2 regions of the Variovorax sp. NFACC27 genome follow, and region 1 is predicted to be linked to the other one. Evidence: riboswitches for the same ligand, from Rfam matches in the RefSeq annotation. Region 1 holds a riboswitch; the other holds the start of a gene.
The links. A riboswitch is a leader RNA that binds a small molecule or an ion and turns the genes downstream of it on or off. The one in region 1 is predicted to bind glycine.
Positions count from the first base shown of each region.

Region 2: another riboswitch for glycine. It lies ahead of ABL840_RS05635 (D-amino acid dehydrogenase); the one in region 1 lies ahead of gcvT (glycine cleavage system aminomethyltransferase GcvT).

Region 1 covers NZ_CP157613.1:5,377,281-5,384,918, forward strand. The annotation lists gene ABL840_RS25170 (AraC family transcriptional regulator) at 1-121, opposite strand, end outside; gene ABL840_RS25175 (MFS transporter) at 220-1,410, shown strand; gene ABL840_RS25180 (DUF4440 domain-containing protein) at 1,492-1,995, shown strand; gene ABL840_RS25185 (hypothetical protein) at 2,095-2,643, shown strand; gene ABL840_RS25190 (YkvA family protein) at 2,717-3,103, shown strand; glycine riboswitch at 3,132-3,222, shown strand; glycine riboswitch at 3,235-3,341, shown strand; gene gcvT (glycine cleavage system aminomethyltransferase GcvT) at 3,387-4,565, shown strand; gene gcvH (glycine cleavage system protein GcvH) at 4,639-5,010, shown strand; gene gcvP (aminomethyl-transferring glycine dehydrogenase) at 5,065-7,638, shown strand, end outside.
Region 2 covers NZ_CP157613.1:1,198,387-1,206,024, forward strand. The annotation lists gene ABL840_RS05625 (FIST signal transduction protein) at 1-989, shown strand, start outside; gene ABL840_RS05630 (RtcB family protein) at 1,195-2,601, shown strand; gene ABL840_RS05635 (D-amino acid dehydrogenase) at 2,621-3,928, opposite strand; glycine riboswitch at 4,023-4,130, opposite strand; glycine riboswitch at 4,165-4,253, opposite strand; gene rfbB (dTDP-glucose 4,6-dehydratase) at 4,375-5,451, shown strand; gene rfbD (dTDP-4-dehydrorhamnose reductase) at 5,448-6,338, shown strand; gene rfbA (glucose-1-phosphate thymidylyltransferase RfbA) at 6,358-7,254, shown strand; gene rfbC (dTDP-4-dehydrorhamnose 3,5-epimerase) at 7,251-7,638, shown strand, end outside.

The sequences.
Region 1 (7,638 bases):
GCGTGTGCGGCGGGATGAAGGCGTCGCCGGCCGGGTCGGTCGCCAGCGCCGCGACGGCGCGCGGGGTCGACTCCCCTTGTTCGGGACGCAGGTTGATCGCTGCCTGGGCCGGTTTGTCCATTTCTCGACGACGCTTGAGGATTCGTAGCAAGAACATCTTCTCACGGCTTTCTACGATGCTTTTTTCCTCCCTCCCTGCAAACGAAAGAAGCATTCGTCATGAACAAGCGCCGACTCGGGCTGCTCACCGGCACCCATGCCGTCAACGATCTCTACCAGGGCCTCGTGCCCGCGCTGCTGCCCTTCATGGTGCTGGAGCGCGGCTACAGCTACACGGCCGTCAGCGGCCTGATGCTGGCGGCCACCGGCCTGTCGAGCGTGGTGCAGCCGCTGTTCGGCCTGTACGCCGACCGCCACCCTCGCAGCTGGCTGGTGCCCACGGGCTTCCTGGTGGCCGCGCTGGGCGTGGTGCTGGCGGGCATCAGTCAGAGCTACCTGCTGACCTGGATCGCCATGGTGCTGTGCGGGCTGGGCATCGCGGCCTACCACCCGCCGGCCACGGTGGCTGCGCGCGCGGCCGGCGGCGGCTCGCAGAAGGCGATGAGCGTGTTCTCGGTGGGCGGCACCATCGGCGCCTCGTTCGCGCCGGTGCTGGCGGCCACGGTGGTGGGCGGCGGAAGCCTGTCGCACAGCTACCTGCTGGGCCTGCCGGCGCTGGCGATGGGCGTGGTGTGGTTCGCCGCGAACGCGCGTCGCGGCGCTGCCTCGGGCAGCAGCGCCGCGGCAGCCCCGAAGGCCGGCGACCATCTGATGAAGCCGCACAACGACTGGCGCGCCTTCGGGCTGCTGGTGGCGACCATCGTGGGCTGGTCGATTCCGTACGTCACGGTGCTTTCGATGCTGTCGCTGCGCATCACGCGCGACCTGCACGGCTCGGCCTTCCAGGGCGCGGCGGCGCTCACCGCATTCACGGCGGCAGGCGCGGTGGGCACGCTGCTCGGAGGCTGGCTCGGCGACCGCATCGGGCGCATGGGCACGATCCGCGCCGGCTACCTGCTCGCGCTTCCGTCCCTCGCGGGCATCGTGCTCGCGCCGACCGCCGGCTGGGCACTGGCCTGCACCGGGCTTTTCGGCCTTTGCATGTTCCTGCCCTTCGCCGCGCAGGTGACATTGGCGCAGGACTACCTGCCGCGCAACCCGGCCACGGCCAGCGGCATCGCGCTGGGGCTGGCGCTGTCGGTGGGCGGGTTGGTGTCGCCGCTCTTCGGCATGCTCTCGGACGCGCGCGGGCTCGGCGTGACGCTGACGACCGTGCTGTGCGTGCTGTGCGCCGCGGCGGTGATGGCGCTGCGCCTGCGCAACCGGACGCTGCAGGCCGTGCCGGCAGAAGCCGAAGGGGCTGCCGCCTGAATACTGGTCCCGGGGGCCGGTCTGCCCCACGCATGTTCGCTGCCAGAATCGGGCGACAACCGACAAGGAGGGGACTGCGCCATGAATCGATTCCTGAGCTGCCTGACAAGCGGCGTGACAGGCAGCGTGATGGGCAGCGTGATGGGCGGCGCATTGCTGGCACCGGCCGCCTTCGGCGCCCCGCCCGCGGCGCCCGCCACGCAGGCCGCCCCTGCATCGGCGGCGGCAGCGCCGGTGGATCCCGCCGCCGGCATCCGCGAAGTCGAAGCCGCCGTGCGCGCCTGGGCCGCGGCCTGGTCCGCACGGGACGTGGCGCGCTACCTTGCCGCCTATGCGCCCGACTTCGCCCCGCCGCGCGGCCAGGACCGCAAGGCCTGGGAGGCCGACCGCCGCGCGCGCATCGAGGACAAGGCCGTCATCAACGTGGGCATCGAGAGCCTCGTCATCAGCGTCCAGGGTCAATCGGCCACCGCCACCTTCGAGCAGACCTACAGCGCCGACAAGTTCCGCGAGAAAGGCCGCAAGACGCTGGAGCTGCAGCGCATGGGCAACCGGTGGCTCATACGCAAGGAAAGCGCCGGCTGAAGACCGCCGCGGAATTGCCCCTGTAAGCCAAACGGTTCATGGAGATGTCACTACTTGCAACGATGCTGCAGCCCTCGATTCCCGAAAGCTGTGGCTGCCATGTTTCCCACCAAGACCGACAAGGCGCGCGACGAACTCCAGGGCGGACAGCGCACGCTCAGCCAGCGCGAACGCGCCCTGCTGCTGATGGCCGACGGCCGGCGCTCCCTTACCGACTTCAGCCCGCTCTTCGCCAACCGGGATGAGGCCGAGCAGGCGATCCAGGCGCTGATCGACAAGGGCTACCTGCAGAGCCCGAAGGCAGCGGCAGCCCCGGCGGAGCCTCCCGCGCAGCCCGCGCCCTCGCCCATCCCCGCCGCCCAGCCGATCCAGGTGGCCACCTCGGCCGACACCTTCGACGGCAAGCGTTCGCTGGCCACCACCCGCATGTTCCTCTTCGACATCTGCGAGCGCATGTTCGTGCGGCGCGACCCCAAGTTCGCGCTGCAGATGCGCGACGCGCTGCGCGAGGCGCGCGACCGCAACGCCATGCTGACCATCGCCGCGCTGATGCTCACCGAGATCGAGAAGAGCGCGGGCGTGGAGCGTGCCGAATCGCTGCGCGAGCGCATCGACCGGCTGCTGCCGCCGGCCGAAGTCGTGCATTGACGACAAAAGGGATACGCGAGATGCCCGGCCGGGGCTGTGACACCATCGCCGGGTGAACTCGCCGCCTCCCGCAATCCCCCTGTCCGGGCGCCTTCGCAGCTGGGCGAAGCGCCTGAAGCGCGACGGCGTCACGCTCTGGTTCGCCGGCAGGCACCCGTCCACCCCATGGCATGCCAAGGCACTGGGCGCCTTCGTGGTCGCCTACGCGCTCAGCCCGATCGACCTCATTCCCGACTTCATTCCGGTGCTGGGCTACGTCGACGACGTTTTGCTGCTGCCGGGGCTGATCTGGCTCGCCATCCGGCTGATTCCCCCCGCGGTGCTCGCGGATTGCCGCGCCAGGGCGGACGAATGGCTGCGCGAGCGCGGCGCCAGGCCAGTCAGCCGCTGGGGCGCGGCCTTCGTCGTGGCCGTGTGGGCCGCGGCCTGCTTCGGGGCGTGGCGTCTTTGGTCGGGATAGCGCGAAGGGCCCGCGCGATCCACTACACTTCCCGGGGTCAGGAGAGAGCCCCGCGTGCCGGGGCCGCCGAAGGCGCAGGGACTTCCCGAACGCTCAGGCAAAAGGACTGACGAGGCGCCGGTGAAAGCCGGCGTTTCCTTGCTGGAGAGAGGCCGTTGCCCACGGGCGGCGGTCCACCGAAGGAGCAAACCCCGATCGTGGGGCGAATCTCTCAGGTAAAGCGGACAGCAGGGGTGGCCCATGGCTTGCGTCATGGATTTCGACTGCCCCTTTGGAGTGCCCCGTGGCTGCTTCTTCCTCCGCTACCCCCGACGCCCAGCTTCTCAAGACGCCGCTGTACGACCTCCACCTGGAACTGGGCGCCCGCATGGTGCCCTTCGCCGGCTATTCGATGCCGGTCCAGTACCCCGCCGGCCTGATGGCCGAACACAAGCACACGCGCGACGCGGCCGGCCTGTTCGACATTTCCCACATGGGCCAGCTGCGCCTGGTCGGGCCCGACGCCGCGGCCGCCTTCGAGACCCTGATGCCCGTCGACGTGATCGACCTGCCCGCCGGCAAGCAGCGCTACGGCCTGCTGCTGGACGACGAGGGCGGCATCCTCGACGACCTGATGTTCTTCAACGAGGGCAACGGCTCGATCTTCGTGATCGTCAACGGGGCCTGCAAGGTGGCCGACATCGCCCACATCCAGCAGAAGATCGGCTCGCGCTGCGAGGTGCGCCCCCTGCCCGACCACGCGCTGCTCGCCCTGCAGGGCCCGCAGGCCGCGGCCACGCTGGCGCGGCTGTCGCCCGGCGTCGAGCGCTTCGTGTTCATGACGGGCGGCGCGGTGCAGATCGGCGGCATTCCGGCCTTCGTCACCCGCAGCGGCTACACCGGCGAGGACGGCTTCGAGATCTCGGTAGCTGCATCCGACGCCGAGCGCCTCGCCCGCCTGCTGCTGGCACAGCCCGAGGTCAAGCCCGTCGGCCTGGGCGCGCGCAACTCGCTGCGGCTCGAAGCCGGCCTGTGCCTCTACGGCAACGACATCGACACCACCACCACGCCGGTCGAGGCCTCGCTCAACTGGGCGATGCAGAAGGTGCGCCGCGCGGGCGGGGCACGCGAAGGCGGCTTCCCGGGCGCCGCGAAGATCCTCGCCCAGCTCGCCGCGGCTACCGCGGGTGCGGCCGGCCACACCGACCACGACACGCTGAAGCGCAAGCGCGTGGGCCTCGTCGCCCTCGAGCGCATTCCGGTGCGCGACGGCACGGTGCTCCAGTCTTTCGAGGGCCAGGACATCGGCCTCGTCACCAGCGGCCTGCTCGGCCCCACGGCCGACCGCTGCATCGCCATGGGCTACGTGGCTACAGCCTTCGCCGAGCCGGGCACGCGCGTGCAGGCCATCGTGCGCGGCAAGCCGGTGCCGATGGAGGTCTCGACCATGCCTTTCGTGCCCACCCGTTACTACCGGGGCTGAGCGCCGCCCAGTCAGATCGACCGGCTAGGCTCTGCACCCCGATCCACTTTTTTCCACGAGGAGTTTTTCCACCATGAGCATCAAGTACACCAAGGACCACGAATGGGTGTCGGCCGAGGGCGACGCAGCCACCGTCGGCATCACCGTGCATGCGCAGGACGCGCTGGGCGACGTGGTCTTCGTCGACCTGCCTGAAGTCGGCAAGACCTTCGCCCAGGGCGAAGTCGCCGGCGTCGTCGAATCGGTCAAGGCCGCGGCCGACGTGTTCATGCCCGTGTCGGGCGAGATCACCGAGGTGAACGAAGCCCTGCGCGCCGACCCGTCGCTGGCCAACAGCGACCCGCTGGCCGCCGGCTGGTTCTTCAAGGTCAAGCTGAGCGACCCCGCGCAGCTCGACGCCCTGCTGGACGCGGCCTCCTACGACAAGTTCGCAGCCGAGTCCTGATCCGCTGAATTTTTCAGCAGCACCTTTGTTCTTTCCCTCCGAGCCTTCAACGCCATGCCGACGCCCGCCCTTCCTTCTTTGCAAGAACTAGAGAACGCCGAAGAATTCCTCGCCCGCCACATCGGCATCGACGCGGCGGACGAGGCGCGCATGCTGCCGGCGATCGGCTCGGAGACGCGCGCGGAGCTCATCGACGGCATCGTGCCCGCGGCCATCCGCCGCGCGAAGCCGATGCGCCTGCCCGCGCCGGTGACCGAAGCCGACGCGCTGGCCGAGCTGAAGGCGATGGCGTCGAAGAACAAGGTGTTCCGCAACTTCATCGGCCAGGGCTACTACGGCAACCACACGCCGGGCGTGATCCTGCGCAACATCCTCGAGAACCCCGCCTGGTACACCGCCTACACGCCCTACCAGGCCGAGATCTCGCAGGGCCGCATGGAAGCCCTGCTCAACTTCCAGACGATGGTGTGCGACCTCACGGGCATGGCCATCGCCAACGCATCGATGCTCGACGAAGCCACGGCCGCGGCCGAGGCCATGACGCTCGCCAAGCGCAGCGTGAAGAGCAAGAGCAACGTGTTCCTGGTCTCCGGCGACTGCCATCCACAGACCATCGAAGTGATCAAGACGCGCGCCGCCCCGTTGGGCATCGAGGTCAAGGTCAGCACCGTGTCGGAAACGCTGCCGCACCTGATGGTGAGCGGCGCCTTCTTCGGCGTGCTCGCGCAGTACCCCGCCACCACCGGCCACGTGCACGACCTGCGTCCGCTCGCGGGCCACGCGCACCAGTGCGACGCGGCTTTCATCGTCGCGGCCGACCTGCTGGCGCTGACGCTGCTTGCGCCTCCGGGCGAATGGGGCGCCGACATCGTCTGCGGCACAACGCAGCGCTTCGGCATGCCGCTTTGCAACGGCGGCCCGCACGCCGCCTACCTGGCCTGCCGCGACGAGTTCAAGCGCTCGCTGCCGGGCCGCCTGGTGGGCGTGAGCGTCGACACGCACGGCCAGCCCGCCTACCGCCTCGCGCTGCAGACGCGCGAGCAGCACATCCGCCGCGAGAAGGCCACCTCCAACATCTGTACCGCGCAGGTGCTGCCGGCCGTGGTGGCCAGCATGTACGCCGTGTACCACGGGCCCGACGGCCTCACCCGCATCGCCCAGCGCGTGGCGGCGCTCACCGCCGTGCTCGCCAAGGGCCTATCGCTGATGGGCCGCGAGCCGGTGAACGCCACCGCCTTCGATTCGCTGACCATCCGCACCGGCGAAGACACGCAGTCGATCATCGAGCGCGCGCAGGCCGCGGGCGTCAACCTGCGCCAGCGCCTGCAGCAGCACCTGGGCATCTCGCTGGACGAGACCAGCACGCGCGCCGACGTCGAAACTCTGTGGGGCCTCTTCGCGCCGGCAGGCACGCAGGCGCCGCGTTTCGACGATCTCTCGGGCAGCACCGTACCGCTGATTCCCGAGGAACTGCGCCGCACCAGCGCATTCCTCACGCACCCGGTGTTCAACACGCACAAGAGCGAGACGGCGATGCTGCGCTACATCCGCAGCCTGTCGGACAAGGACCTCGCGCTCGACCGCAGCATGATCCCTCTGGGCAGCTGCACCATGAAGCTCAACGCGACCAGCGAGATGATCCCCATCACCTGGCCCGAGTTCGCCAGCATCCATCCCTTCGCGCCGGCCGACCAGCTGCAGGGCTACGCCCAGCTCGACGCCCAGCTGCGCGCATGGCTGTGCGAGGCCACCGGCTACGCGGGCATCAGCCTGCAGCCCAACGCGGGCTCGCAGGGCGAGTACGCGGGCCTGCTGGCCATCAAGTCCTTCCACGAGGCCAAGGGCGAAGGCCATCGCAACATCTGCCTGATTCCCTCCTCGGCGCACGGCACCAACCCGGCCAGCGCGCAGATGGTGGGCCTGCAGGTGGTGGTGACGGCCTGCGACGCGCAGGGCAACGTCGACATGGACGACCTGAAGCGCGCCTGCGAGAAGCACAGCGCCAACCTGGCCGCCGTGATGATCACCTACCCCAGCACGCACGGCGTGTTCGAGACCCGCGTGAAGGAGCTGTGCGAGCTGGTGCACGAGCACTGCGGGCGCGTGTACGTCGACGGCGCCAACATGAACGCGCTGGTCGGCGTGGCCGCGCCGGGCGAGTTCGGCGGCGACGTGAGCCACCTGAACCTGCACAAGACCTTCTGCATCCCGCACGGCGGCGGCGGCCCCGGCGTTGGCCCGGTCTGCGTGGTGGAAGACCTCGTGCCCTACCTGCCGGGGCATGCGACGGCGGGCGTGGCGTCGAACGGCGTGGGCGCCGTGTCGGCCGCGCCGCTGGGCAACGCGGCCGTGCTGCCGATCAGCTGGATGTACTGCCGCATGATGGGTGCCAAGGGCCTGCAGGCCGCGACCGAGACGGCCATCCTCAGCGCCAACTACATCAGCGCGCGCCTGAAGGACCACTACCCCACGCTGTACGCGAGCCCCAATGGGCACGTTGCGCACGAGTGCATTCTCGACCTGCGCCCGCTCAAGGACACCAGCGGCGTCACCGCCGAAGACGTGGCCAAGCGTCTCATCGACTACGGCTTCCACGCCCCCACGCTGAGCTTCCCCGTGCCCGGCACG
Region 2 (7,638 bases), 4.1 Mb from region 1:
TGCCGAGCGACCAGTACCGGGTGTTCTCCGGCGTCGCGCCGCTGGGCAATTCGGAAATGAGCGGCTTCGAGGCGCATACGGCGCTGGTGCACGCCGACCCCGCCACGCCCGACCTGGCCGAACTCATCGGCGAGATGGCCGGGCGGACCGACACGGGCTACCTTTTCGGCGGCCTGTCTTCCGGGCGCGGCGGCGCGCTGCAGTTCGCCATCGGCGGCAACGGCAACATCCGCGGACATGGCGCGGCGGGCGGAGTGTTCTCGGGCGGCCTGTCGGGCGTGGTGTTCGGCGAGGGCGTGCGGCTGGTGTCGCGCGTCACCCAGGGCTGCCAGCCGCTGCGCTCGGGCGCGGTGCGCGAACGCGAGATCACCGAGGCCGACGGCAACCTGCTGCTGAAGCTCGACGGCGAGCCGGCGCTCGACGTGCTGCTGGCCGATCTGCAGGTGTCGCTCGAACGGCCCCAGGAGGCCATCGATGCGGTGCGCAACACCCTGGTCGGCCTGGCCGACGCGGGCGCCGATGGCATCCGCCGCACCGGCGATTTGGGCGCCGACGTGCTGGTACGCCACATCATCGGGCTCGACCCCACGCGGCGCGGCATCGCCATTGCCGACACGGCCGAAGCCGGCATGCGGCTGACCTTCTGCCGCCGCAACGCCCAGGCGGCGCGCGCCGACCTGATGCGCATCTGTGCGGAAATTCGCGAGGAACTGGAGCCCGAGGAACAGACGCTGGCCACCGCCCGCGCCGTGGCGGCGGGCGAGGCCGAGGCAGCGCCGCATCCCGCGCGGCGCATCGCAGGCGCGGTGTATGTCAGCTGCTCCGGCCGCGGCGGGCCGCACTTCGGCGCGCCGGGGGCGGAGCTGCAGATCGTGCGGCATGCGCTGGGCGATGTTCCGTTGGTCGGCTTCTTCGCCGCTGGTGAGATCGCGCGGCACCATCTGTATGGGTATACCGGGGTGTTGACGGTTTTCACCGCCAACGACTGATTCCAGACCCGACGCGAAAAAGCGACGGGCGGGTTTCCGGCGGAAACATGCATCGCTAGAATCCGCCCGCTTTCTTGAATCTCTGCTGCTGCAAGAAAGAGCCAGCCGCGCATCGTCAGTGATGCGCGGGCGATCTCTTTCGCCTCTCCACGCAAAGTGCGACGAGGCAGGAAGCCGACACGGTTTCCCCAATGGAACAGCAGCCATGAGCGACCTTCGTTTCTCGAGACTTCAGCGCGCCTTTTCGCGTGCTGGCATTGCCGTCGACTACCGCGACGGCGTTTATCACCTGCACCACGAGGCCTCGCAGGCCACGGTGCTCCTGCCACCCAGTCTTCCGCTGGAAGAAAAGGCGGTGAATCAGTTGCTGGCTTTTGCCAGCGTGCGCTCGCCCGACGGCGAGCGGGGCGTGTGCAAGGCCTGTGCGACGCCCGACTTCCATCCGGGCTCTGTCGCGCCTGTCGGCAGCGTTGTCGCGACCGATGCCGACTTCGTCATTCCCGCAGCGGTGGGTACCGACATCAACTGTGGCATGCGACTGCTGACCACCGGGCTCACGCTCGACCAGGTGGCGCCGCACAAGACGCGGCTGGTCGAGCGGCTCACGCGCAGCCTGCTCGACAACGGGCGCGACGTGCCGGTGCACACGGCGGCATTCAGGGCGCTGTTCGATGTGGGGCCGTCGGCATTCCTCGAAGCGGTTCAGGACGGCGGGCTATGGTCGGCGTGCGACCGCGACCGGATGCAGGCCGAACTCGATGCCTGCATCGGCCTGGCGACGTTCGGCGGCAGCGCGCGGCATGCGCCCGAGGCCTACACCGGCGTCCGCCATGAGGTGTTTCGTGACCCCTGCCTCGGCACGCCGGGCAGCGGCAATCACTTCGTGGAACTGCAAGTTGTCGACCATGTGATGGACCGTCACGAGGCCTATCGCGCCGGCCTGAAGGCAGGGGACGTGGTCGTGATGATCCACAGCGGCTCGCGCGACATCGGGTTCCATGTGGGCGGCCGCTGGATGGACCGTGCCCGCGACGAATGGCCCAAGGGCCTGCGCCATCCGAAAAGCGGCTTGTACGGCCTGGCGGGACCGCTGGCCGACGAATATCTGGAGGCCATGGGGGTGGCGGCGCGTTACGCATGGGCAAACCGGGTCGTCCTGGCCGAACTGGTACGCAAGGATTTCGCGGAATTGCTGGGTGCCACTTCGTCGAGGCTCGTCGTGGACGTGCCGCACAACGTCGTGCTGCGGGAACACGGCATGAATATCCACCGCAAGGGTGCGACGCCGGCGGACGCGGGCGATCTGGCGCTGATTCCCGGCTCCATGGGTGACTACTCGTACCTGGCGGCCGGACTGGGGCACGAAGACTGGCTCTGGTCGTGCAGCCATGGCGCTGGCCGGCGGATGCGTCGGCAGCAGGTGCGCGCGATGCGGCCGGCGCCCGTCGACGAGCAGGCAAGCTGGCAGTGCGTGACCTTGCGGGAGGAGCGCCGGATCGAGGAGGCGCCGCAGGCCTACAAGCCCATCGGCGAAGTGATCGACGCGCAGGAGCGCGCAGGCCTGATCCACTGCGCGGTGCGGCTCAGGCCCTGGATCACGTTCAAGGCGTGATCCAGGGCTTGCCGGTTCGTCAGCCCAGTGCGGGTTGCGGGATGCGCGGCTTGGGCGCAGGCATCCCCGTGAACGCGAAATCGACCTCCGGCTCCAGTCCGCTCACGATCCGCGCGATCGACTTGCCCGAGCCGCAGGCGTGCGTCCAGCCCAGGGTGCCGTGGCCGGTATTGAGGAACAGGTTCGGCAGCTTCGTCTTGCCGATCAGCGGGACGTTGCTCGGCGTGGCGGGACGCAGGCCGGTCCAGAACTGGGCTTGCGTGGTGTCGCCTGCGCCCGGGAACAGTTCTTCGACGCGGCGCACGATGGCTTCGCAGCGCACGCGGTTCAGGTCGCGGTCGTAGCCGTTGAGTTCGGCCGTGCCGGCAATGCGCAGGCGGTCGCCCGATGCCGAGGTGTAGCGCGAGAACACGAGCTTGAATTCGTCGTCGGTCAGCGAGACCTGGTGTGCCTTCGAGGCGTCCTTGACGGGCAGCGTCACCGAGTAGCCCTTGGCCGGGTAGATCGGCAGCCGGATGCCCAGCGGCGCGGCGTACAGCGGGCTCAGCGAGCCCATCGCCAGCACGAAGGCGTCGCCGCGGATGCGCTGGAAGCGGCCTTCGCTGTCGGTGGCCTCGACGTGGTCGATGCTGCCGCCGGCCTCGCGCAGCGCGGTCACGGTGTGGCTCATCAGGAACTTCACGCCCGCGGCGGCGGCCAGGCCCACGAGCTCGCGGGCGAAGCGGTTGGCGTCGCCCGATTCGTCCTCGGCCGTGTAGGTGGCGCCGGCCAGCTTCGGTCGGATGTGGGCGAGGGCGGGCTCGAGCTTCACGGCCTCGTCGGCCGAGATGACCAGGCGCTCGCAGCCCAGGGCGCGCATCTGTTCGGCGGGCTCGAGGGCGCCGTCGAACTCCTTCTGCGTCGTGTAGAAGTGCAGGATGCCTTGCGTGCGCTGGTCGTAGCTGAGGCCGGTGTCGCGGCGCAACTGTTGCAACATCGAGCGGCTGTATGTGCCGAGACGCACGATCTGCTCGATGTTGTGACGGGTGCGCGCCGGCGTGCATTCGCGCAGGAACTGCAGGCCCCAGAGCCACTGGCGCATGTCGGCGCGCATGCGGAAGAGCAGCGGGGCGTCTTCCTTGCCCAGCCATTGCAGCACCTTCAGGGGGGCGCTGGGGTTGGCCCAGGGTTCGGCGTGGCTGACGGAGATCTGTCCGCCGTTGGCGAAGCTGGTTTCGGCAGCCGGGGTGGCCTGCCGGTCGATCACGGTCACTTCGTGGCCGAGTTGCTGGAGGTAGTAAGCCGAGGTCACGCCGAGCAGGCCGGCGCCGAGAACGATCACGCGCATTTCAAGTACCTTTTGAGGTTGCAGCGCTTGAACGGCGGGTGTTGTTTGCTATCGAATAAATAGCGAAAGCAACTGGACGACCGCAGTCCAAGTTGCCGCTCCCCCTGTCCTCGGTACCTGAGAGATTCATCTGTTGCACCTTCGCAACGGATTTGCTCCTTCGGTGCGCCACGTGAAGTGGCGGCTCTCCAGACGGCGTTTCAATTGATGCAGTACTGACCCCTTGCCGAAATCTCCAAGACTTCGTCGGGCCGACCTGAGCGTTTATGGGAGTTTGCGCCTTCGGTAGGGCCATCAGAGTGGCCCGCTCTCCTGCAAAGCGCAATTGTAAACACAGCGAAAAGAGATCGGTAACGTCTTGTGTTTTCGTCCATTGGCCCAATGGGATAATCGCGCGTTAACGTCCATTGCGACACGGCAATGACTTCCAACATTCAGGGGACCCCATGATCCTGGTTACAGGCGGCGCTGGCTTCATCGGCGCCAATTTCGTTCTCGACTGGATCGCGAACAGCGACGAGCCGGTCGTGAACCTCGACAAACTGACTTACGCGGGCAACCTCGAGACGCTCGCGTCGCTCAAGGGCAACCCGAAGCACATCTTCGTTCAGGGCGACATCGGCGACAGCGCCCTCGTCGACCGCCTGCTGGCCGAGCACAAGCCGCGCGCCGTGATGAACTTCGCCGCCGAGTCGCACGTCGACCGCTCGATCCACGGCCCCGAAGACTTCGTGCAGACCAACGTGCTCGGCACCTTCCGCCTGCTCGAGTCGGTGCGCGGGTTTTGGAGCGCGTTGCCGGCCGATCAGAAGTCGGCCTTCCGCTTCCTGCACGTGTCGACCGACGAGGTCTACGGCTCGCTCTCCAAGACCGACCCGGCCTTCACCGAGGAGAACAAGTACGAGCCGAACAGCCCGTATTCGGCCAGCAAGGCAGCCAGCGACCACCTCGTGCGCGCCTGGCACCACACCTACGGCCTGCCGGTGCTGACCACGAACTGCTCGAACAACTACGGTCCGTTCCACTTCCCTGAGAAGCTGATCCCGCTGATGATCGTCAACGCGCTGGCTGGCAAGAACCTGCCCGTGTACGGCGACGGCATGCAGGTGCGCGACTGGCTCTACGTGAAGGACCACTGCAGCGCCATCCGCCGCGTGCTTGAAGCCGGCAAGCTGGGCGAGACCTACAACGTGGGCGGCTGGAACGAGAAGCCCAACATCGAGATCGTCAACACAGTTTGCGCGCTGCTCGACGAATTGCGCCCCCGCAACGACGGCAAGCCGTACAAGGAACAGATCACTTACGTCACGGACCGTCCCGGCCATGACCGCCGCTACGCCATCGACGCACGCAAGCTCGAAGCCGAGCTTGGCTGGAAGCCCGCAGAGACCTTCGATACCGGCATCCGCAAGACCGTGGAGTGGTACCTCGCGAACAGCGAGTGGGTGCGCAACGTGCAGAGCGGCGCCTACCGCGAGTGGGTCGAGAAGCAGTACGACAGCAACGCGAAGGCTGCGGCATGAAGCTGCTGCTGCTGGGCAAGGGTGGGCAGGTCGGTTGGGAGTTGCAGCGCAGCCTGGCGCCGCTCGGTGAGCTGGTTGCGCTCGATTTCGACAGCACCGATTTTCACGCCGACTTCAGTCGGCCGGAGGAGCTGGCCGATACGGTGCTGAAGGTCCGCCCCGACGTGATCGTCAATGCCGCGGCGCACACCGCGGTCGACAAGGCCGAGAGCGAACCCGAGTTCGCGCGCAAGCTCAACGCTACGTCACCTGGAGTCGTGGCCGAAGCGGCGCAGAAGATCGGCGCGCTGATGGTGCACTACTCGACCGACTATGTTTTCGACGGCAGTGGCACGAAGCCCTGGAAGGAAGACGATGCGACCGGTCCGCTCAGCGTGTACGGCCAGACCAAGCTCGAGGGCGAGCAGTTGGTTGCGCGGAACTGCGCGAAGCACCTGATCTTTCGCACAAGCTGGGTGTATGCAGCGCGCGGCGGCAACTTCGCCAAGACCATGCTGCGGCTGGCGAAGGAGCGCGACAAGCTGACTGTCATCGATGACCAGTTCGGTGCGCCTACCGGTGCGGAACTGCTGGCAGACGTGACGGCGCACGCCATCCGGGCGACCTTGCAGGACTCGTCGAAGGCGGGCCTGTATCACGCGATTGCCGGCGGCGAAACGACGTGGCACGGCTACGCGCGCTTCGTGCTCGAAATGGCTCAGCAGGCTGGCGTCGAACTCAAGGCCGGACCGGATGCCGTCGAAGCCGTGCCGACCAGCGCTTTCCCGACGCCTGCGAAGCGCCCGCACAATTCACGCCTCGATACCTCCAAGCTGCAGACCACTTTCGGCCTGCGCCTGCCGCCCTGGCAGGAAGGCGTCTCGCGCATGCTGCGCGAGATCCTTTGAACTTCACGAGAAGAAGAACATGACCAAGACGACGCAACGCAAGGGCATCATCCTGGCCGGTGGATCGGGCACACGCCTGCACCCCGCGACCCTAGCGATCAGCAAGCAACTGCTGCCGGTGTACGACAAGCCGATGATCTACTACCCGCTCAGCACGCTCATGCTGGGCGGCATGCGCGACATCCTGATCATCAGCACGCCGCAGGACACGCCGCGCTTCCAGCAGCTGCTGGGCGATGGCAGCCAATGGGGCATCAACCTCCAGTACGAAGTGCAGCCCAGCCCGGACGGGCTCGCGCAGGCCTTCATCATCGGTGACAAGTTCGTCGGCAACTCGCCGAGCGCACTGGTGCTGGGCGACAACATCTTTTACGGCCATGATTTTGTACATCTGCTGGCCGATGCGGATGCGAAGACTTCCGGCGCCACCGTGTTCGCGTATCACGTGCAGGACCCTGAGCGCTATGGCGTCGTCGCCTTCGACGACAAGGGCAAGGCCAGCAGCATCGAGGAAAAGCCGGTGAAGCCGAAGAGCAGCTATGCGGTCACGGGCCTCTACTTCTACGACAACCAGGTAGTGGATATCGCCAAGGCGGTGAAGCCGAGTGCGCGTGGCGAACTCGAGATCACCGCCGTCAACCAGGCGTATCTGGATCGCGATCAGCTCAACGTGCAGATCATGCAGCGAGGCTATGCGTGGCTCGATACGGGTACGCATGACAGCCTGCTGGAAGCAGGGCAGTTCATTGCAACGCTGGAGCATCGGCAAGGGTTGAAGACAGCCTGCCCTGAAGAGATTGCGTGGCGCAACGGATTCATCACGAGTGAGCAACTCGAAAAGCTCGCCGTGCCGCTCGAGAAGAGTGGTTATGGCAAGTATCTGAAACACTTGTTGAACGACGAGGTGCGTTCGTGAAAGCCACGCCGACCATCATTCCCGAAGTACTGGTGATCGAGCCGAAGGTGTTTGGCGACGCGCGCGGGTTTTTCTTCGAGAGCTTCAATCAGAAGGCGTTTGACGAAGCCGTCGGCCGCCATGTGAATTTCATTCAGGACAATCACTCGCGCTCGGTGAAAGGGGTTCTGCGCGGCTTGCACTATCAGATCCAGCAACCGCAGGGCAAGCTGGTGCGTGTGGTGAGAGGGGCCGTGTTCGATGTGGCGGTGGACATTCGCAAGTCGTCGCCGACTTTCGGCAAGTGGGTGGGCGTCGAGTTGAGCGAGGAAAACCACAGGCAATTGTGGGTTCCGGAAGGTTTCGCACACGGGTTTTTGGTGCTTAGCGAAACGGCGGAGTTTC